Regions from separate parts of the Dietzia sp. SL131 genome, predicted to be linked through region 2. Evidence: predicted binding sites of a transcription regulator. Region 2 holds the regulator's gene; the other holds the start of a gene.

Region 1 (11,488 bases), 1.4 Mb from region 2:
CCGAGGGCAAGAGCAAGCTCGAGCAGATCCGCGCCTCGATGGGGCTCGACTCGGGTTCCGACTCCGGTGCCGACCGCCAGCTCACCGGAGGCGAGGGGCAGTCCGGGTCGTCGGCGGGGTCGCCGGCCGCGTCGTCCACCGGCCAGGCCGGGGCGCCCGGCCAGGCGGACCCGGAGGCCCCGAGGGATCCCGACGAGGCGACCGACCAGCCGAGCCCCGAGGACCTCTCCGGGCCCACGCTCCCCCGGGACACCAGGGAGTAGATTCCTGCTCGCAACGCGGGCGACATATCGTGTCACGGTGACCATTCACCGCACGCCCCGTGTCCTGCCGCTGCTCGCTTCCGCGTTGGCCGCGGCGCTGGTCGGCGGGACGGCGGCCCCGGCCCTCGCGCAGTCCCTGCCCGGCAGTTCCTCGCCGGGTATCGGATCACTGACGGCGGCCGGAGGGAGCGTCGACCCCTCGAGCGCGGCCGCGGGCGCGGCGACGATCGGTTCCACCGGATCCACCGGTACGGACTCGCTGACCGGCTCGGGCACCCTCCCGCCACTGGGCACCGGCTCGCAGAACACCGCCGCCACCCCGCCGATCGGCATGGAGTCCGAGCCCGTCGCCGTCAGCAAAGTGCGGCGCGTGGAGATCGGCGACCCCCTGGTGGCCGGCGGCGATCCCCGCTTCGAACGCTGGTGGGTGGCGTCGAAGTCGATGAACCGCGTCCTGCCGGTGGAGATCTGGCGCCCGGCCACCGACGCCCCGGCACCGATGCTGTACCTCCTCGACGGCGTGGACTCCCCCTCGCCGAGCGGGTGGCTCCTGCCCGGCGGGGTCGAGCGCACCTTCGCCGGTGAGCACGTCACGCTCGTCATGCCCGCCCGCGCGGACGGTTCCCTGCACGCCGACTGGCAGCGCGATGACCCGGTCCTGAGCCGCAACAAGTGGCAGACCTTCCTCACCGACGAGCTCCGACCGCTGCTCGAGGCCGGCGACATCCCCTTCAACGGCAAGCGCGGTATGGCGGGCCTGTCGATGGGCGCGGCGAGCGCCGTCACCATCGCCGAGCTGCGCCCCGACCTGTACGACGCAGTGGGCGCGATCGCCGGGTGCTACACGGCGCGCGACGATCTCGGGTTCATCCTCGCCAAGATCGTCACCGAGACCCGCGGCGGTGACATCGCCAACATGTGGGGCCCGCGCACCGACCCCGCCTACCGGGACAACGACGGGCTCCTCCACGCCGAGAAGCTCAGGGGCAAGGCCCTCTACTTCGCCACCGCCACCGGCCGACCCGATGCCGGCGAATGGGACCGCAATGGCCGCGACCTGCTGCGGTTCACCCAGGGTGCGGGGCTCGAGGTCGCCACACACGCCTGCACCGTGGAGATGGACCGGCGGCTCGATGAACTGGGCATCGACGCCCGGGTCGACTACCTCCCCACCGGCCTGCACAACTGGGATAACTTCGGGCGTTTCGTCGCCCCGATGCGCGATACGCTGATGCCAGCGCTGCGCTGACCACCGCGGCGTCCCTCACGTGAGGAGTCGCCATGGCCACCACACCCCGGGCCTCCGGATATCTCGCCCCCTCGGGTGCCGTTGTCTTCCCCCGCCGACTGCCACTGTCCCGGGAGGAGGCGTGGGCGGCCGTCACCGATCCGGCCCGCACCGCGCGCTGGATCGGGTCGTGGTCGGGCGACCCGGCGTCGGGAACCGTCGAGATGACGATGTCCGCCGAGGAGGGCTCGCCCGCCGAGACCGTCGGAGTACTGCGGTGTGAGGCGCCGAACCTCGTCGTCGTCAGGATCGGTCCCGACGGCTGGGTGGTCACCGTGCGCATCGAGGGTGACGACGACGAGGTCACCATCTCCCTGGAACAGGACATCGCGGACGCCGAGTCCGCGTCCGACATCGGTCCCGGGTGGGACTTTTATCTGGACCGGTTGGTCGAGGCCGAGGCGGGCCGCGATCCGGAGGCCCTGCGCTTCTCCCCCGACTACCACCCCGCGCTGGCCGACCACTACCGGGCGTTGCTGGGCGGCTGAGGCGGTTGGCTGCCGCTGCGGTCGTCGACTGCGCGCCCTCCACCTGTTTTCGCAGGTGAGAGACTCATGTCGGACCCCCTTGCTAGTGTTTCCCCAATCGAACACATAGGCGAAGCAGGGTCGTGGCGGGCAACCGCCGGCAAGGGGGTGCACATGCGGGAGGCGACTACCGGGGATGATGCCGGAGCGGTGGCCGGCAGTCCCGCCGTCACCGCCGCCAGCTCCGCAGCCCTGGCCGCGTTGCACGCCGAGAACCGCGCGGCCGCCGCCCGACTGCGCGCCTGCCACGACCTGTGGGCCACCTGCCGCGAGGAACAGGAACTGCGCGACATCGCCGCCGGCTACGGCCCCGGCCTGGACCAACGCCCCGAACACGCCGTCATCGACCCACTGACCATCGCCACAAGTGAGATCGTCGCCACCTACGGCGTCCACCACAACCGCGCCCGCAGCCTGCTCACCCTGGCCATCACCCTGGTCACCAAGTTCCCCTGTCTCGTCGAGGCCATGGACACCGGCCGCCTCGACGAAGCCACCGCCACGCTGCTCGCACGCCACATGCGCACCGTGGACTCCCTGCACCGCGACGCCGTCCACCGCGAGGTCATCGACTGGCTCCTGGCCGCTCTGGCCGCCGGCAGACGCCCCGGACGCGACGCGATCCTGGCCCACACCGACCGCATCATCGCCGCCCACGACCCCGACGGCGTACGCCAGCGCCGCACCGCCGCGGTCCGCGAACGCCGCATCACCCTGCGCCGCAGCCCGGACGGCATGGCCGACCTCACCGCCCACCTCACCGCCACCGAAGCCTTCGCCATCCACACCCTGCTGCAGACCAGGGCCACCGACCAACGCCACCGCGACACCCGCACCCGCGTCGAGACCACCCGCCGCCACGGCGCCGACACCCTCGACACCGACAACATCCGCAGCATGGACGAACTGCGCGCCGACGCCCTCGTCACCGCCATCCTCGGCCACCCCGGCACCGGCCCCGACAGCAGCACAGGCGAAGGCACGGGTACGAGCGCGGGTGCGGGTGCGGGTGCGGGTCACCGCCCGCCGGCCACCCAGATCCGCCCCACCATCACCGTGCTCGCACCCCCCGGCCCCGACGGCGAAACCGAGGTCTACCTCCCCCGAGGCGGCCCGGCCACCATCGACGCCCTCATCGAACTACTCACCCGCAGCACCGGCGCCACCATCACCGTGCCCGACACCGCACCCGGCGCCGCAGACAACCCCCACCACGCCCACCGCTACCGCATCAGCGACCGACTGGCCCACCGCATCCGCCTACGCGACGGCACCTGCCGCCACCCCGGCTGCTCCGTCCCCGCCGACGTCTGCGACATCGACCACGTCCGCCCCTTCAACCACACAGATCCCACCCGTGGCGGACTGACCCTCGAGAACAACCTCGCCGCCATGTGCCGCAACCACCACCGCTTCAAAACCTTCCACAACTGGCACTACCAACTCGCCCCCGACGGCACCCTGACCGTCACCACCGACACCGGACACACCCTCACCACCCACCCCGACGGGCCCCTCGCACGCTGGCGCCGCCACACCACCGACACCGGCACCGGGGCTGCGACCGACACCAGGGCCGACCCCGACGCCGACATCCCGCCCCCACGCCGCCCCTGGCTCAACCCCCGACCCCAGAGCACCCACTGGTACCGACGCGCCCTAACCCTGGCCGCCGAACGCAAAGCCAACACCATGGCCCCACCACCAGACACCCCACCCGACCACCACCACGACCCCGACCCACCGCCCTTCTGACCGGCGCGCGGCGGGCGGGAAGGAGTCAGCGGTGCTTGAGCAGGACTGCCCGGATCCCCTCGTGGAACCCGTCTCGCAGGCGAACCCGCTGGGCTTCCGTCAGGGTGAACTCGTTGAGCATCTGGCAGGCGAACTGCAACAACGGGCGGTCGATCCCCGGGGGAAGCACGCCGCCCGAGAGGAGATGCGCCTGGTCCCGCTGACTCTCTGTGGCGGCCCGCTCGTACCACCACGTGGCGTACTGCTGGCCCACGTCGAAGGGGGTCTGCTCACCGGACGAGGTCCAGACCTCGTCAGGGAGCGGCACGAACTTCGACCTCAGCGGCCGACGATGGGGAGCCATCATCGACGGGTTCGGCCGCGACGACCCGTTGGGCTCCGCGCCCGGGTCCGAGGGCTTCTGGACCGAGCCCGCGAACTGGGGAGCGACCCGGGAGGACTGCGCCGGCGGCTGGGGGCCCGGGTGCGCCTCGGCGGCCTCGGGGGACGCCTCGGCCGGGCCGGGCCGCTCGGGCTCGCCCACCTTGTCACGCTTCTCTGCCTTCTCGGGCTTGCCGCTCTGCTTGGCCAGCTGCGCGGGCGACGGCCCCGGGCCCTGTGCACTCTCGGGCTTAGACGGCGCGCCAGGCGTGGGGACCTTACCGGCCGTCGGCGATTCGGCTGGTTTCTGCGCGGAATCCCCGGCCTCCGGCGCGGGCGGCTCGGACTCGGCTCTCGCCGCGCATTCCTGCTCGTCCGCCGCCAACTCCTCCGCATCGGCCGCACGCTCCTCCTCGGCGGCCGTCAGGCGGGTCTCGTCGGCCACCGAGGTGGCCGAGGCGCGATCCGAGCGCAGGACGACGTCGGCCATCCCCACCGACTCCTCGGTCTCGTGGCCATCCTCCCCCGGATGCACCGGAGGCGCCGTCGGGGTCCTGACCTTCGGGGGGATGGGGCCCTCGAGGACCCTGATCTGCATGGCGTCGTGAAAGTCGGTGCGGGGATCGAGCACGGTCGTGGTGTCGCAGGCGTGTCGCAGCGCCGAGGAAATCGAATCCCAGCCGAAACCCACGAGGTGCATCCGGACACCGGCGTCGACCGCCACCCGCACGCCGGGGATCATGTCGGCGTCCCCGGTGACCAGGACCATGTCCGAACACTGGCCCTTGTAGGCGGCTTGGATCATGTCGGCGACGAGGAGGGTGTCGACCGCCTTCTGGGTTCGTCTCTCACCCCACTCGATCAACTGGCCGGCGCGCAGCTGCACGCCCTCGATCACGCGAAGAGTGCGCTGATACCGGTGCGGGCCGGAGTCCGGGATGCCGTCATACCAGTTCTGGCGCTGGACCGGCTGGTCCACCAGACCGTGGGCTACGTGGTCTAAACGGTGCACGACCGTGGCCAGGGATATCTCTAACTGGCCGCGCGCACCCTCCTCCCACGAGTTGTAGAAACTAGCCAGTAGATACGAGGTATCCACGAGGACCAGGGTCCGTTCAAGCATGATGATCACTACCTGTTCTGATTGTCTACGTTGACTTCCAGCATGCCGCAGGGCGGGCGACCCCGCAGGGTCCGCCGCCGAACCACGTCAGGAGCCCCGATGTCGCAAGCCGTCCCCACCCAGGCCGATCTGAGCGGAAGGGTCGTGCTGGTCACCGGCGCCGCACGCGGCCAGGGGCGCGCACATTGTGAGGCGTTCGCCGCCGCCGGATGTGACGTGATCGCTCTCGACCTGTGCCGGGACATCGAGACGGTCCCCTACCCGATGGCCAATCCGGAGGACCTCGAGGCCACCGCCGAGTCCGTTCGCGCGCTCGGCAGGCGCTGCATCACCGGGGAGGTCGACGTTCGGGACCTTCCCGGCATGCGTGCAGCCGTCGACGCCGCGGTGGCCGAGCTGGGCGGCCTGGACTTCGTCGTGGCCAATGCCGGGGTCTCGCCCCAGCCCGCCGCGTCCTGGGAGCGGAGCGAGGAGGAGTGGGACACGACGATCGACATCAATCTCAAGGGCACGTGGGTGACGACGACGGTGGCGATCCCCCACATCCTGACGACCGGGCGCGGCGGCTCAGTGGTCTTGATCAGCTCGATGGTGGGACTGCGGGGCGGCTCCTTCACCGCCAGTTACGGGACGTCCAAGTGGGCCGTGCGCGGACTCGCCAAGGCCCTCGCCGGTGAGCTCGGGTTCTCAGGCGTCCGGTGCAACTCGATCCACCCCGGCAACGTCCGTACGCCGATGATCGAGAACCCGTCGATGATCGCCATGATGTCGGGCGGGCAGGGCACCACGCTCGAGGACACCGCGGAGACCTTCAGCGGCATGAACCAGATGCCGCAGCCGTGGGTCGAGCCGTCGGCGATCGCGTCCATGGCCGTCTACCTGTGCAGCGACGCGGGCGCGGGTATCACCGGCGCCTCCATCCCGATCGACCTGGGTGGCAGCGAGAAGTTCGGCCTCTGAGCCGGCGGCACGGCCGCTGCCACCACCGCCACCCACCCGGCCGACCGGATGAAACGCGGCAGCCCGCCCCTCGAGCGAGGGGCGGGCTGCCGCGGAGATCACCGGGCGATGAACCCGGCGCTCGAGAGGATCAGACCGACTCGGGAGTGCCCGCGGGAGCGGTCGGACGGGGAACACTGATGGTCGAACCGGTGGCGGTCCACACCAGCGACCAGAAGATGTCGACGACCGGCTGGATGGCCTGCAGGAAGATGTCGTTGGCGTTGCTCATGATGTGTCCCCTCGTATTTACTGCTGCGTACTGAGTCGTACTGCGGTATCGGGCGTTCTGTCTGTACCCCACGTAACGCCATCTATGTCGTCACGAACCCGCTCGACGTTACACAACCGTGATGTCCGGCGTGACATCGTCGAACTCCCGCGCAGGCCACGCACGCTTCGGCGCCGGAAAAGAGTCCTCGGCCACACCCCGACTGGGCGGTGATCGATCAGCTCACCGCACACCGAAATTGTGACCCACGCAACCGAACGTACCTACGCGACCGTAAGTTACGGTACCGTAGCTTCATGGCCATCACCGACATCCCGGAATTCGCACACCTCTCCGAGTCCGACATCGAAGCCCTCGGCGCGGAGCTCGAGCAGATCCGTCAGGACATCATCGGCTCCCTCGGCGAGCGAGATGCCGCGTACATCCACAATACGATCCGTTTCCAGCGGGGACTCGAGATCGCGGCCCGTGCACTTCTCCTCGTGGGCTCGCGTAACCGCACGGCCTGGGCGATCGGCGCAGGCACCCTCGGTGTCGCCAAGATCGTCGAGAACATGGAACTCGGCCACAACATCATGCACGGGCAGTGGGACTGGATGAACGACCCCGAGATCCACTCCACCACCTGGGAGTGGGACATCGTGGGCACCGCCGAGCACTGGAAGCAGACCCACAACTACATCCACCACAAGTACACCAACATCGTCGGCCTGGACGACGACGTGGGGTACGGCGTTCTCCGGGTGACCCGCGACCAGCGTTGGCACCCCTTCTACTACGGGAACATCGCCTACAACGCGGCCCTCGCGCTGCTGTTCCAATGGGGCGTGGGGATCCAGCACCTCGAGCTGGGCAAGGTCGCCAAGGGTCGTGACGACCGTCGCGAGACCATGAGCAAGCTCTCGCTCTTCGCCAAGAAGGCCGGCCGTCAGCTCGCCAAGGACTACGTCTTCTACCCGCTGCTGTCCGGCAAGGGGTGGAAGTCCACCGCCACCGCCAACCTGGTCGCCAACGGGATCCGCAACGTCTGGACCAACGCGGTGATCTTCTGTGGCCACTTCCCCGACGGTGCCGAGAAGTTCACCAAGAAGGACGTGGAGAACGAGACGCAGGCGGAGTGGTACCTGCGCCAGATGCTCGGCTCCGCCAACATCACCGGCGGTCCGGTCGTCGACTTCATGTCCGGCAACCTGTCGTACCAGATCGAGCACCACATCTACCCGGACATGTCGTCCAACCGGCTCGCGGAGGCGTCCATCCGGGTACGTGAGGTGTGCCGCAAGTACGACCTGCCCTACGTGGCCGGTCCCCTGCCGGTGCAGTACTTCAAGACCTGGCGCACCATCGCCAAGCTGTCGCTGCCCAACCACATGCTGCGCGACACGACCGATGACGCGCCGGAGACCCACTCCGAGCGGATGTTCGCCGACCTACCGAAGCCGCTGCCCGCCGCGGAGGGTCAGCGGGCGGGCCTGAAGACCGCGTTGCAGCACCACCGCGCCACGCGGCGGGCCCGCAAGGTCGCCGCCGTGGCCTGACCAGCGGCCGCAGGATCGACGCCAGGGACGCCCCGGCACCGGAGACCGGTGCCGGGGCGTCCGTGATTCCGACGCCGACGGCCCCGTACGGCGATAGGCTGTCGCTCGAGTCGGCGGGACCCGTCGACGTCCGGCACTACACCGGTCGAGCTGAATGTCCGTGGAACACGACGACGGGAGCCCCCATGGAGGACCGGCGCATGCTCATCGCCGATTCCGCGATCGAGGTCGTGGCGAGGGACGGGGTCCGTGCCCTCACCCATCGCGCCGTGGACTCGGAGGCGGGATTGCCCTCGGGCTCCACCTCCTACTACTGCCGCACCCGCGCGCAGCTGCTCACCCTCACCGTCGACCGGCTCACCTCGCTGCTGAGGGGGTTCGTCGAGGTCTCGGGGATCCAGGAACTGGCGTCCTCCGACGCCGACGACGTGCTGGGGATGCTCACGCGCATGGTCGACGGACTGTTGGCCGACTACCGCGGTGAGCTGGCGGCCAGGTCGGCGTTGATCGTCGAACTCGCCGGCAAGGAGGACACCACGGACCTCGTGGCCGCACTGCTCGATCCGAGCGACCTCGTGGGCGCGCTCGACGCCGCCGGGCTACGCGACCCGGCCACCGCCGCCCTGGACCTGTTGACCGTGTACGAGGGCCTGCTGTGGGAGCGCACGGTCGGCAGGCTGGCCGGCGTCGAGGTCGACCACAAGCACGACGCCGAGGTGCTGGGCGCGGTGCTCGCCCGCCACGAGCACCGCGGTCCCCGCAACCTCTTCGGCCTCCGCCGCTAGCGCGGGCGCCACCCTCGCGGGCGTCACCCGCGCGCGGCACCCGCGCGCGGCACCCGCGGCTAGTCCGAGATCGCCTCGAGCGGGTCGGTCTTGGCGGCCCGGTGCGCGGGCCACAACGACGCGAGGACCCCGACGACCGCCGAGGCCGCCAGCACGACGCCGATGCTGCCCCACGGGATCGTCGTCTCCGTCAGGCCACTGTCCGCGAGCACGGTGACGAACGCCCAGCCGAGGTAGACGCCCACCGCCGCGCCGATCAACGCGCCGAACACGGCGATCTGCGTGGACTCGAGGTTGATCGTGCGGCGGACCTGCGAGCGCTGCATGCCCACCGCGCGGAGCATCCCGATCTCGGTGCGACGCTCGATCACCGACAGGGCGAGGGTGTTGACGATGCCCAGGACCGCGATGACCAGGGCCAGCCCCAGCAGCGCGTAAATGATCGTCAACAGCTGGTCGATCCCGCCGGTCTGGGTGTCGATGTACTGCTGCTTGCTCTGGACCATCGCGATCGGGATGTCGGTGAGCTCGTCGGTCACCGCCGCGAGGACCTCGTCCCCGCTCACCCCGTCGTCCGCCGCGACGAGCACGTTGAAGGTCGACCGCAGGTTCTCCGGCACCAGGCGTTCGTAGACGTCCATCCCGGTGTAGAACTGCCCGAGGATCTGGGAGTCCTCGTAGATCCCCGTGACCCGGAGGGTGCTCTCACTGCCGTCGGGCGCGACGAGCGGCACGGAGGCGCCCATCGTCCACCCCTTGTCCCTGGCGACGGTCCGGGACACGACGAGCGAGTCGGGGCCGGGGTCGAGCGAACCGTCGACCACGGTGGCGTCGATCATCTCGCCGACGGGCCCGCCGGCGGCGGACAGCGCCTGCGGTTCCCCGGCGAGCTGGGCGAACGCGAAGGCCAGCCAGGCCACGTCACCGACCTCGTCGACGTCGGCGATCTGCTGCTCGATGCCGCCGGGCAGCGGGGTCGGCGGGCCCTGGGACGCCACGCCCTGGACCACGACGTCGGCGTTGATGTCCTGGTCGATGACGCCGCTGACGCTCTCCTTCGTGGTGGCGCCGAGGGTTCCGAACGCCGCCACCAGGGTCAGTCCCAGCGTGAGCGCGAACGCGGTCGCGGCGGTCCGGCGGGTGTTGCGTCCGGCGTTGGTGGCGGCGAGCTTGCCGACCGCGCCGAACGGTGCGCCGATCACCCTGCCGATGCCACCGGCGATCGGTTTGGCGAGCGCGGGCATCACCAGGAAACTGCCGATGATCAGCGCGGCCGCACCGACACCGACCGTGATCGCACCGTCCCGCGTCGTCTCCTGCCAGGTACCTATCACCGCGAGCATGAGGCCGCTCACCACGGCGAACAGGCCGACTGAGGTGCGCCATCCGCCGCCGGCCTCGGTGGTGGCCGAGCCGACTCGCATGCCCTGTACCGGGGCGACGCGTCCGGCGCGTCGGGCGGGCGCCCAGGCGGAGAAGACGGTGACGACGAAGCCCAACACCAGCGGGGTGATGACCGACATCGGGGTGAGCGAGAGGGCTCCGGACGGGATGCCCAGGTCGAAGGCCTCGAGCGCCACGAAGATCAGCTGGGCCAGGCCGAAGCCCACCACCACGCCGATCCCGGAGCCGACGAGCCCGGTGACGGCGGCCTCGGCCATCACCGATCGGGTGAGCTGCCCGCGGGAGGCGCCGATCGCGCGCAGCAGGGCGAGCTCCCGCAGCCGCTGGGCGACGAGCATGGAGAAGGTGTTGTAGATGATGAACGTGCCGACCAGCAGCGCGATCAGCCCGAACGCGACGAAGAAATAGTTGATGAAGTCGAGGACGGTCGACAGTTGCTCGGACAGTCGCTCCTTGATCTCCTCGCCGGTCCGGACCTCGTAGTCGGGGAACTCGGCCGCGATCGTGTCGCGGACCTCCTCCTGACTCACGCCCGGTTCCGCGCGGACGGAGACGTTGGAGGCGTTCTCGCCGTCGGTGAACAGGGCGCGGGCGCGTTCCTCCGAGAACCCGACGCCCACGTACCCGCCGATGTCGGTCTCGTTGGCGTAGGCACCCACGACGGTCACGTCGAGGACGCCCTGCCCGGTGGTGTAGACCTCGGCGGTGTCGCCGACGGCGAGGCCGGCGGCGGTGAGCACGGTCTCGGGGAGGACGACCTCGTCGTCGGCGGCGGGGGCGCGACCGTCCGTGATCCAGCTGCTCTCGCCGACCGCGTCGTCGGGATCGATCCAGGCCAGCCCCTCGGACGGCGCGCCGCCGGACTGGTACGGGGTGCCGTCGGCGTTGAACAGCACCACGGTGCCGGACACGCCGGGCATGGCCGCCTCGACGCCCGGCAGCTCGAGCACCTGCTCGGCCACCTCGAAAGGCACGCCCGCCCCGCGGGGGTCCTCGGGTTCGATCATCGCGGCGAGGTCCGCGGTGCCCTGGTCGAGCAGCCCGTCGAAGGTGCTCTTGAGGGTGGACGTGAAGACCAGCGAACCGGTGACGAACGCGGTGCCCAGGACCACCGCCAGCACGGACAGCACCAGGCGGAGTTTGTGGGCGGCGATGTTGCGCAGCGACACGCGCAGCATCGGGCGCGTGTGGCGCGGGGCGTGGGCGGACTCGTG
Region 2 (11,488 bases):
CAGGATCGGCTCGGTGTAGCCCGACGGCTGCTTGGTGCCCTCGAGGATCAGTTCCCGGGCCGCCTGCCAGGCGATGGACTTCTCGAAGTCCGGTGCCATGTTCCGGTAGGCGTCGTCGCCGGCGTTCTGCTTGTCGACGATCTCGGCCATCCGGCGCAGCGAGTCCTCGACGTCGTCGGCGGTGATGATGTCGTGGCGGATCCAGTTGGCCAGCATCTGCGAGGAGATCCGCAGGGTGGCGCGGTCCTCCATGAGGTTGACGTCGTGGATGTCCGGCACCTTGGAGACGCCGATGCCCTGCTCGACCCACCGCACGACGTAGCCGAGGATGGTCTGGCAGGAGTTGTCGACCTCTTCCTTCTTCTCCTCGTCCGTCCAGTCCGTGGACGGGGCCAGGGGGACGGTGAGGATGTCGTCGACACTCGCGCGGGCACCCCCGGCGAGCAGCTCTTCCTGCCGGGTCATGACGTTGACCCGGTGGTAGTGGGTGGCGTGCAGCGTGGCGCCGGTCGGGGAGGGCACCCACGCGGTGTTGGCGCCGGCCTCGGGCTGGCCGATCTTCTCGGCGAGCATCTCGGCCATGAGGTCGGTCTTGGCCCACATGCCCTTGCCGATCTGGGCGCGGCCACGCAGGCCGCACGCCAGACCCGTGTCGACGTTGAAGTCCTCGTAGGCGTTCATCCACCGGGCGCCCTTCATCTCGCCCTTGCGGATCATCGGCCCGGCCTCCATGGAGGTGTGGATCTCGTCGCCGGTCCGGTCGAGGAAGCCGGTGTTGATGAACACGACTCGTTCGGTGGCCTCGGCGATGCAGGCGGCGAGGTTGACCGAGGTGCGACGCTCCTCGTCCATGATGCCCACCTTGAGGGTGTTCTCGGGCAGCCCGAGGAGCTTCTCGACACGACCGAACAGCTCGGTGGTGAACGCGACCTCCTCCGGCCCGTGCTGCTTGGGCTTCACGATGTAGATCGACCCGTGTCGGCTGTTCCGGCGCTCGTTGCCCTCGGCGATCCCGTGCATGCCGGCGAGCGAGGTGACCAGTGCGTCGAGGATGCCCTCGGGCATCTCGTTGCCGTCGGCGTCGAGCACGGCCGGGTTGGTCATCAGGTGGCCGACGTTACGCACGAACAGCATCGAGCGGCCGTGGAGACGGACTTCACCCGAACCGTCGGGCGCGGTGAAGACCCGGTCGTCGTTGAGGACACGGGTGAAGGTCTTGTCGCCCTTGGTGATCTCCTCGGACAGGTCTCCCTTCATGAGCCCCAGCCAGTTGCTGTAGCCCTGGGTCTTGTCCTCGGCGTCGACGGCGGCGACCGAGTCCTCGAAATCCATGATGGTGGAGACGGCGGACTCCAGGACGACGTCCTTGACGCCGGCGCCGTCGGTCGAGCCGATGGGGGAGTCCGGGTCGATCTGGATCTCGATGTGCAGACCGTTGTTGCACAGCAGGACCGAGGACGGGCTCGAGGGCTCGCCGAGGTAGCCCACGAACTTCTCCGGGGCCGCCAATCGGGTGCTCGACCCGTCGGACACGGTCACCTGCAGGCCTCCGTCGACCACGGCGTAGGCCGTGGAGCCCACGTGGCTGCCCGACGCCAGCGGTGCGGCGTCGTCGAGGAACTCACGGGCCCAGTCGATGACCTTGTCGCCGCGGACCTTGTTGTACCCCGAGCCCTGCTCGGCGCCGTCGGACTCCGGGATCGCATCGGTGCCGTAGAGGGCGTCGTAGAGCGAACCCCAGCGGGCGTTACCCGCGTTGATCGCGAACCGGGCGTTCATGACCGGCACGACGAGCTGCGGGCCGGCGACCGTGGCGATCTCCGCGTCGACGTTCTCGGTCGTGACGGAGACGGACTCGGGCTCGGGAACCAGGTACCCGATCTCCTGCAGGAACGCCTTGTAGACGCCCGGGTCGATCGGCGCCGGGTTCTCGTGATGCCAGGCGTCGATCTGGGACTGCAACCGGTCGCGGGTGTCGAGCAGTTCGCGATTGCGGGGGGCCAGCTCGGTGAAGATCTCGGAGGCGCCCGCCCAGAACGCGTCGGGATCGACCCCGGTGCCCGGGATCGCCTGGGAGTTGACGAAGTCGTACAGGACCTCGTCGACCTGGATTCCGCCGACAGTGATGCGTTCGGACATCGATGCTCTCCTGGAGGTAGGGGACCGTTCTCCAAGTCGACTCTAGTGGGCGTACCGTCCGGCATCATCCGACATTTCCACAGTGCGGAACGGTCCCCGCCGGCGAGTACGATTTCGCCATGACTTCGACGCGCCAGGCCTCGCAGCCCGACGGTATCGCCTTCCTCAAGGGCCACGGCACCCTCAACGACTTCGTGATCCTCCCGGACGATCAGGCCGACCTGGACCTCGACGTGTACCTCGTACGAGCACTGTGCGATCGGCGTGGCGGAATCGGCGCCGACGGAGTCCTGCGGATCGCGACCGCCGGAGCCCTCGTCGACCGCGGCGTGCTCGCGACCCTGCCGCCCGGCGTGGACGGTGCGGACTGGTTCATGGACTACCGCAACGCCGATGGTTCCATCGCGGAGATGTGCGGCAACGGGGTCCGGGTCTTCGTCCACGCCCTCGTCGCGACCGGGAGAGCGGAGGCCGGCTCGATCCCGGTGGGCACGCGGTCAGGGGCCCGCCCCGCCGAGGTCCTCTCACACTCGGGTGTTGACGCGGTGGTGCGGGTGGACATGGGGGAGCCGCGTCTGCTGGGTCTGTCCTCGGCGGAGGTCGGTGGCCGGACCTTCGCGGGACTCGCCGTCGACATGGGCAATCCGCACCTCGCCTGTGTGGTCCCCGATCTGGACGCCGCGGGCCTCGCCGGGCTGCCGGTGCAGGAGGCCCCGGTGTATGACCGGGACTTCTTCCCCGACGGCGTCAACGTCGAGATCGCCACCCCGATGGTGGACGGTCGGGTCTCGATGCGGGTCCACGAGCGGGGATCAGGGGAGACCATGTCCTGCGGAACCGGAATCGTCGCGACCGCGGTCGCCGCGCTGGCCGACTCGGGGGAGGCGACGGGCGACGTCGTCGTGGTGGTCCCCGGCGGCGAGGTGGAGGTCTCACTCACCGAGGCCGGGTCCTCGCTCACTGGGCCGTCCACACTCGTCGCCCGCGGTCATTACCACCGTGGTCGGTAGCACACCGTCTCGCACGGGACACCGGGGGCCCGGTGTGAGAAGATGAACCCGAATGACTACTGATCACACGGCCGCTGACCGGCCGACACGCGACCTCGATCCGTCCATCGGTGATTTTCAGCTCGAGGAGAGATCCTCGATGCGCCGGGTGGCGGGGCTCTCCACCGAACTCCAGGACGTCAACGACGCCGAGTACCGCCAGCTCCGACTCGAACGGGTCGTGCTCGTCGGTGTCTGGACCGAAGGGTCCGCCGCGCAGGCGGACGCCGCGATGGCCGAGCTCGCCCAGCTCGCCGAGACCGCGGGATCGGAGGTGTGCGACGCGCTCATCCAGCGGCGTGACAAGCCCGATGCCGCCACCTACATCGGGTCGGGCAAGGTCAGCGTCCTCAAGGACGTGATCGCCGCGACCGGCGCGGACACCGTCATCTGCGACGGCGAACTCACCCCTGGACAGTTGCTCGCGCTGGAGAAGGCGGTCAACGTGAAGGTCATCGACCGTACCGCGCTGATCCTCGACATCTTCGCGCAGCACGCCACCAGCCGTGAGGGCAAGGCCCAGGTGACCCTCGCCCAGATGGAGTACATGCTCCCCCGTCTGCGTGGGTGGGGCGAGTCGCTGTCGCGCCAGGCGGGCGGTCGTGCCGGGAGCAACGGCGGCGTCGGTCTCCGTGGCCCGGGTGAGACCAAGATCGAGACCGATCGGCGTCGGATCCGCGAGCGGATGGCCCGTCTGCGCCGGGACATCAAGGGGATGAAGCAGGCCCGGGACACCAAACGGCACCGACGGCGTTCCACTCCGGTGCCGTCCATCGCCATCGCCGGCTACACGAACGCCGGGAAGTCGAGCCTGCTTAACAGGATCACCGGAGCCGGCGTCCTGGTTCAGAACGCCCTGTTCGCCACACTCGACCCGACGACGCGCAAGGCCGAGTTGCCTGACGGCAGAGCAGTCGTCTTCACGGACACCGTGGGATTCGTCCGACACCTGCCGACCCAGTTGGTCGAGGCGTTCAGGTCCACACTGGAAGAGGTCGTCGACTCCGAGTTGCTCCTCCACGTCGTGGATGGTTCGGATGCCTTCCCGCTCCGCCAGATCGAGGCGGTGCGCAAGGTGATCAACGAGGTGGTCGAGGAGCAGAACGCGGAGCGGCCTCGGGAACTCCTGGTGATCAACAAGATCGACGCCGCGGATCCCGTGGTCCTCACCGAGTTGCACCACGCGCTGCCCGACGCCGTGTTCGTCTCGGCGGTCACCGGGCAGGGTGTCGACGAACTCCTCGAGCGAATCACGCAGATCGTCGCCTCGGGGGACACCGAGGTGACCCTGTCCGTCCCGTACTCCCGCGGGGACGTGGTGTCGCGGGTCCACGCCGAGGGCGCGGTGGTCGAGGAGGAACACACCCAGGACGGAACCCGGCTGGTGGTCCGCCTGCCCGCGTCCGTGGCCGGCGAACTGGACGAGTTCGCCGCCCGCGGTCCACATGACGGCGCCGCCTGACCCCTTCGGGGACGGGCGGCGCGTCGTTCGAACCGGGACTCAGAGTTTCCGGAACACTGTCACGACCTTGCCGAGGATCGTCGCGTGCTCGCCCGGAATCGGGCTGAACGACGGATTGTGGGGCAGCAACCAGACTCCGCTCGAGTCGTTCCGGAAGGTCTTGACCGTCGCCTCCCCGTCGATCATGGCGGCGACGATCTCCCCGTTGTCCGCGACGTTCTGCCGCCTGACCACCACGTAGTCGCCGTCGCAGATGGCGGCGTCGATCATCGACTCGCCGACGACCTTGAGCATGAACAGATCGCCTGATCCGACGAGGTCCGACGGCAGGGGGAAGATCTCCTCGACGGCTTGCTCCGCGAGGATGGGCCCGCCCGCCGCGATCCGGCCGAGCACGGGGACGTAGACGGGTTCGACCGCGCCGCCCGGACGCTGGGGCTCCGGAGCAGGTGACCGACGGCCCCGTGACTTCTGCCCCGGGACACCGTGGACGTCGACCGCCCGCGGCTTGTGCGGATCCCGCGTCAGGAAGCCCTTCTTCTCCAGCGTGCGGAGTTGATGCGCCACCGACGACGTGGACTGCAAGCCGACCGCGTCCCCGATCTCGCGGATGCTCGGCGGATAGCCACGCTCCTTGACGGTGTCGTGGATGTGGAGCAGAACGCTCTTCTGTCGGTCCGTCAGTGACTCGAAATCGGGCTTCGGCATCTCGTGTGGTCCCTTCGGCGAATGGATGTTCGACGCTGTGATCTGTCTACACCCTAGTGCCACGGGCTGCGGCGCGCCACACACGTGTTCGAAGAAATTCCTCCGTGGATCGTGACTGTGTCGGAGTCGCGTGATACAACTCTAGGGGAGTTCGGATTCGAACAGATGTACTGAGAAACACATACAGGTGTGCGAATCACGATCGCACACCGTATCGAGTAGGGAGCCACCATGACCGTTGTCGAGCTTCAGTCCCACCCACGTCCGGCCGCGCGGTGGACCGAGGTCTGCCCCGACGACCATCGTGGACGGGTCGCGCACCTCGACCGGCCCGGTGACGTGTCGGCGCGGTCCACCCGTGCGCCGCGACGCCCCCTGGCCCGACCGGAGGGCAGCCGGCCCGCCGTCACGTCCTCGCGTGCGGAGAATCTCGTCCGGCCGCGGGTGACCGCCCGTCCGGCCGCCGTCACGTCGGTCGCCCCGGGTCGCCGTGTGCTCGTGCGCCCGGTCTCCACGGACCGCGTGCGGGCGTGCCATGTCGAGGCCCCGGCGTCCACCGGGGTCGTCGACGACGTGCCGGCCTGGGTGCTACTGGCGTGCGGGATCGCATTCGGCGTGATCATGCTTCTCGCAGTGGCCTTCCTCGGTGGACCCGCCTACGCGTGACCGGGCAGCGGGCCTCCTAGAATGGACCGTGGGCGGTTGTATACCGCCCCCGCGTTCCGTCAGGCACGATCCGGGACGCGTGAACTCCGGTCGACGAAGGGCCCCACGGGAATGTACTGCCCGACATGCCACCACGAGGACTCTCGGGTAATCGACTCACGATCCGTCGACGAGGGTCAGGCGATCCGGCGTCGACGGGAGTGCCCCCGGTGTGGACACCGGTTCACGACGCTGGAGACGCCCCTGCTGACGGTTCTCAAGCGGAACGGGGTGACCGAGGCGTTCAGTCGGGACAAGGTCGTCCGGGGTGTCCGCCGCGCGTGCCAGGGACGATCGGTTGACGAGGACGCTCTGCGTCGCCTCGCCCAGCAGGTCGAGGACGCTGTGCGATCCGGCGGTGCGTCCGAGGTTCCCGCCCACGAGATCGGGCTCGCCATCCTGGGCCCTCTGCAGGATCTGGACGAGGTCGCCTACCTGCGGTTCGCGTCCGTGTACAAGCAGTTCAGCTCGGCCGACGACTTCGAAGGCGAGATCATCGCCCTCCGGGAGCGCCGCGCGAGCCGCTGACCGCTCGGCGTCATCGGGATGACCGCGGGGCGAGCGCAGACGCGACCGCCTTGTCGATCCGCTCTGCCGATACCGGCCGTGCGGTACCCAGTGACTGCGCGAACAGCCCCACCCGGTACTCGGCGAGCATCCACCGCAGGTCGCGGCACGCCCGTGCGCCACCCGGCCGCCGTCGCAGCGCGGCGCACGCCTCCTCGACGATCGACTCGGAGCGGTTCAGCTTCGCCGTGAGTTTGCCGTGCCGGGCGGGTGACTTCTCCGCGAGGTCCAACCGGAGGCCGACCGCCCGCACATGTCGCTCCAGATGTGGAAGCACATCCGAGGGATGGCGGGCGAGGAATCCGCGCCCGACGAGGAAGTCCAGCGAGGGACGGACCTCGTCGGCGACGTCTGCCGGCGCCGCCGCCAGACGGCCCGACACGGACTGGGCGGCCATCAGCGCGGGAACCGCCGACGAGATCGCGGACGCCACCGCACCGGGGACCTCCGCCCGCGCAGTGGCCTGGAGTTCGTGGAACTCCGCGACCGTGAGAACCGGTGCGCCCTTTCGCCGGGCGATGATCCGCCCACTCGCGGCGAGCGACGCATCCGAGACCAGGGATTCCATCCCGCCATGCGGGTACTGGGTGAGCGCGAGCCGCTGCTGGACCGGGCGACCGCGCAGAATCGATGCCGTCGAGACCAGGCCGCCCGAGACCAGCGTGAGCACCGCCGACGCCTGGGTGGATCGACGCTCGTCCTCCGTGGCGCACGCCACGAGGTGAATTCCGTCCCCACCGACGCGCAGGGCGGGGTAGACGGTCACCTCGACACCGTCCACCGAGCCGGTGACCGACTGCGGGAGGTCGCCGATGGTGTCGGATGTCCACTCCCGGCAGGGCCCCTTGTCGGGTACCAGACGGGCGTTGAGGGTCGCCCGTACCCTGTCCACCAACCGGGTCCTCAACTGCGCGAGATCCGTTCCGGACGCCACGACCTCGTCGCCGTCGACCACCTCGAAGCGCATCCGGAGGTGGCCCGGTAGCTGGTTCTGATCGAAGTCACGCGGGTCGACCGTGGTACCGATCCGGGCAGACAGCGCTCGCGCGAGAGCCACGGACAAGGGGGCGGACCGGGGCGAGACGTCTCCCGCCAACAGGGACGCGAATTCGGCGGGAGGTGAACACAGTCGGCGCAGATACTTGGGGAGCGTGCGGAGCATCTCCGTGTAGAGCTCCTCCCGCAGCCCCGGCACCAGCCATTCGAACCCGGCGGTGGTGACCGAGGACAGCTGCGGCAGCGGGATGCGCACCGTGATCCCGTCGGTGGTGACGCCCGGATCGAACGCGTACCGCAGTTCGAAACTCCGCTCTCCCTGACGCCAGAGGGGCGGGAAATCGGCGGCATCGGGCACCGCCTCGGAGGTGCGTATGTCCTCGGGGGTGAGACGGAGGGCCTCCTGGTCGCGATGACCACGCTTCTTCCACCAGGACTCCAGATGCCGGCCGGAGGTGATGTCCTCGGGCAGGCGATCGAGATAGAAGGCCACCAATGCCTCGTCGTCGATCACCAGATCCCGACGGCGGCTCCGCGTCTCCAGTTCACGGGCCTGCTCCACGGCCTCGGCGTTCTCGCGGATGACCGGGACCCGGGTGACCAGGCGTCCTTCCACGATCCCGTGGCGGACGAGCATCTCGCGGGCGAGCGGGGCGTCGACCCTGGAGAGCAGGATCCGCCGCGCCTCCACCACGGTCAATCCCAGCAGCAGCACCTTCTCATACGCCATCGCCGCACCCTGGGCGTCCGACCAGTGCGGTTCGGAGTACTGGGTGCGGGTGAGGTGACCCCCGAGTTGTTCGATCCACCCCGGATCGATCCGGGCGACGTCACGCGCCCACAACCGGGACGTCTCGACGAGTTCGGATGCCATCACCCAGCGGGGAGGCTTCCTGGACAGGTCCGACCCGGGGAACACCTGGAACCGGATGCCCCGGGTGCCCCGGAACTCGCGGGTCTCCTCGTCTCGCATACCGACATTGGTGAGCAGACCGGTCAGGACCGCCTTGTGGAGGTCGTCCTCCGCGGCGTGTCCGGACGCGGGATGCCACCCTCGTTCACGGCACATGCTCCGCAGCTGGGAGTTGAGGTCCTGCCACTCTCGGATGCGTAGCCAGTGCAGATACTCGGCCTTGCACATCTTGCGGAAGGCGCTGCCGGACAGCTCACGGCGCTGCTCGGTGATGTACCTCCACAGATTGAGATATCCGAGGAAGTCGGAGGTCTTGTCCGCGAAGCGGCGGTGCAGCAGGTCTGCCTTGTCCCGCTCCTCCGCGGGACGCTCGCGGACGTCCTGCACCGTCAGGGCCGCGACCACCACCAGCACGTCCGACAGCGAACCGTTGCGATGGCCCTCGACCACCATCCGGGCGAGTCGGGGATCGAGGGGGAGTGCCGCCATGTCACGGCCCACCTCGGTCAGGTGAGGGCGCTCGTCGTCGTCGACCCTGACCGCCCCGAGTTCGGAGAGCAGAGTGAGCCCGTCCCGGACGGCCTTGCGGTCCGGGGGTTCCACGAACGGGAAGTCGTCGACGGGGCCGAGGTCCAGATCCGCCATCGACAGGATCACCGAGGCGAGGTTCGTGCGCAGGATCTCCGGGTCGGTGAACTCCGGTCGCGAGTCGAAGTCCTCCTCGGAGTAGAGGCGGATACAGATCCCGTCGGCGACGCGGCCGCAGCGTCCCGCGCGCTGCGCGGCGGAGGCCTGGGACACCGGTTCGATGGGCAGTCGCTGCACCTTCGTCCGGGTGGAGTAGCGGGAGATCCTCGCCAGGCCGGTGTCCACGACGTAACGGATGCCGGGCACGGTCACCGAGGTCTCGGCGATATTGGTCGACAGGACCACCCGCCGGGTGGAATGGGCCCGGAACGCGCGCTGCTGTTCTGCTGCCGTGAGGCGGGCGAACAGCGGGAATATCTCGGTGCCCGGGAACTTCCGGCCCCGCAGCACCTCCTCGGCGTCGCGGATCTCACGCTCACCGGAGAGGAACACGAGTACGTCACCGTCGTCCTCGCGTAGGAGCTCCGCAACGGCGTCGGCGAGCGCGTCGAGGGGATCCAGGTCGACCACGCGATCGGCGTGTACGACCTGAAGGGGCCGGTACCGGACCTCCACGGGATAAGTGCGCCCCGAGACCTCGATGACCGGGGCCGGGCGCCCCTCCGCGCCGGCGAAGTGACGGGCGAAACGGTCCGGGTCGATCGTGGCGGAGGTGATGACGAGTTTGAGGTCCGGGCGACGGGGCAGGATCTGCTTGAGATACCCCAGCAGGAAGTCGATGTTGAGACTGCGTTCGTGGGCCTCGTCGATGATGATCGTGTCGTAGGCCCGCAGCAGCCGGTCACGCCGGATCTCGGCGAGCAGCACACCGTCGGTCATGAGCTTGACCGCGGTCTCGTGGCTGGTGCGGTCGTCGAAGCGGACGGCGGACCCGACCGGGCCACCGATCTCCACCCCGAGCTCGTGCGCGATCCGCTCGGCGACGGAGCGGGCGGCCAACCTCCTCGGCTGGGTGTGGCCGATCATGCCCTTGACCCCGCGCCCGAGTTCCAGGCAGATCTTGGGGATCTGGGTGGTCTTGCCCGACCCCGTCTCGCCGGCGATCACCACCACCTGGTTGTCCCGGATCGCCTCGGCGATCTCGTCCTTGCGGGCGCTGACCGGGAGCTGTTCCGGGTATCGGGGGGTGGGGATCGACTCGGTTCGGCGCCGCACGCGCTCGGCGGCCTCGTCGATCCGCCGTCCGAGGTCATCCAGCTGGTCGACGCGGGCACGACGGACCCTGGACCGGAGACGATGGGCGTCGAGGGTGCCGACATCGTCGAGACGGGCGAGGAGGTCGTTTCGGGCTCGGCGGAGATCGGGGGCGGCTGAGGAGGACGACGGCATGGTGCCGCAAGGATATCGACTCGCATCCCCGGGCTCCGACCGGCGCGGTCCCTAGTCGACGACGCCGTCCCGCCGACTCTGGATCCTCGCGTAGCGCTCGTGCAGCCGCTCCCGCACCTCATCGGGCTCGTAGGACCGCCGACGCCGCTCGGAACGGGCCGCCAGGATCCCCGTGGCGGCCACCCCCGCCGCACCCGCCGCGCCGATCACCTTGAGCCACTGTCGTCCTCTGGGAGCCATACGGCCGAGACTAGGCGGGTACGCACGGGCGGCCTGGCAGGATCGCGGTATGAGCGTCGACACCGTCCCCCTGGCCGCCGCGGCGCACCGCACCCGCACCGGGGACCTCTGGCTCTTCCGCGGCCGGAGCACGGCGGACCGGTTGATCCAGACCCTCACGAACGCGCCCGTCAACCACGTGGGCGTCGCGGTGGTCCTGGACGACATGCCGCCGCTGCTGTGGCACGCCGAGATGGGACGGGCGCTGCCGGACGTGTGGACGGGTCGCCACCAGCGTGGGGTGCAGCTGCATGACCTCGAGTCGGCTGTCCGGCAGTGGGCCGGGCCGTACGGCCAACGAGCGTGGTTCCGCCAGATCTCCCCGGAGGTGGGCGGGGAACACGAGGACGCGCTACTGGAGTCGATCGCCCGGTTGAACGGGGTGTCCTTCCCCTCCGCGGGACGTCTCACCGCGAGGTGGGCACGAGGACGGTGGGCGGCACGCGGGAAGCGGCCGGGCGTCACGGGGCGCAGTGACCGACCGGGGTCCGATGCCGGCGCGGCGATGCGTATGGAGGCGGCCTACTGCGCGGAGGTCGTGGGGGTCACCCTGGAGGCGATGGGTGTACTCCTGCCCGCGGGTGAGGCGAGTTGGTACGACCCCGGCCGTTTCTGGAGCGGCGACGACCTGCCCCTCGCACCGGGATGGGACTACGGACGGGAGATCGCGGTGACGGTCACCCGCCCAGGACG

The links. Region 2 encodes LexA, which represses DNA repair genes until DNA is damaged. Its sites were predicted from a motif close to CGAACANNTGTTCG; they were not measured.
Region 1: the regulator LexA is predicted to act here: its motif matches at 2,138-2,151, upstream of OVA21_RS14105 (HNH endonuclease signature motif containing protein).

The regions. Positions count from the first base shown of each region.
Region 1 is NZ_JAPPRI010000003.1:2,822,600-2,834,087, forward strand. Features, by position in the region: gene OVA21_RS14090 (PspA/IM30 family protein) at 1-263, shown strand, start outside; gene OVA21_RS14095 (alpha/beta hydrolase) at 301-1,512, shown strand; gene OVA21_RS14100 (SRPBCC domain-containing protein) at 1,545-2,039, shown strand; gene OVA21_RS14105 (HNH endonuclease signature motif containing protein) at 2,193-3,833, shown strand; gene OVA21_RS14110 (NYN domain-containing protein) at 3,859-5,316, opposite strand; gene OVA21_RS14115 (mycofactocin-coupled SDR family oxidoreductase) at 5,416-6,276, shown strand; gene OVA21_RS14120 (hypothetical protein) at 6,407-6,547, opposite strand; gene OVA21_RS14125 (fatty acid desaturase family protein) at 6,844-8,085, shown strand; gene OVA21_RS14130 (TetR/AcrR family transcriptional regulator) at 8,271-8,870, shown strand; gene OVA21_RS14135 (ABC transporter permease) at 8,930-11,488, opposite strand, start outside.
Region 2 is NZ_JAPPRI010000003.1:1,448,872-1,460,359, reverse strand. Features, by position in the region: gene OVA21_RS07610 (malate synthase G) at 1-2,139, opposite strand, end outside; gene dapF (diaminopimelate epimerase) at 2,259-3,149, shown strand; gene hflX (GTPase HflX) at 3,202-4,650, shown strand; gene lexA (transcriptional repressor LexA) at 4,690-5,400, opposite strand; gene OVA21_RS07590 (hypothetical protein) at 5,590-6,024, shown strand; gene nrdR (transcriptional regulator NrdR) at 6,136-6,591, shown strand; gene hrpA (ATP-dependent RNA helicase HrpA) at 6,602-10,516, opposite strand; gene OVA21_RS07575 (hypothetical protein) at 10,568-10,756, opposite strand; gene OVA21_RS07570 (hypothetical protein) at 10,806-11,488, shown strand, end outside; gene OVA21_RS07565 (potassium channel family protein) at 11,473-11,488, opposite strand, start outside.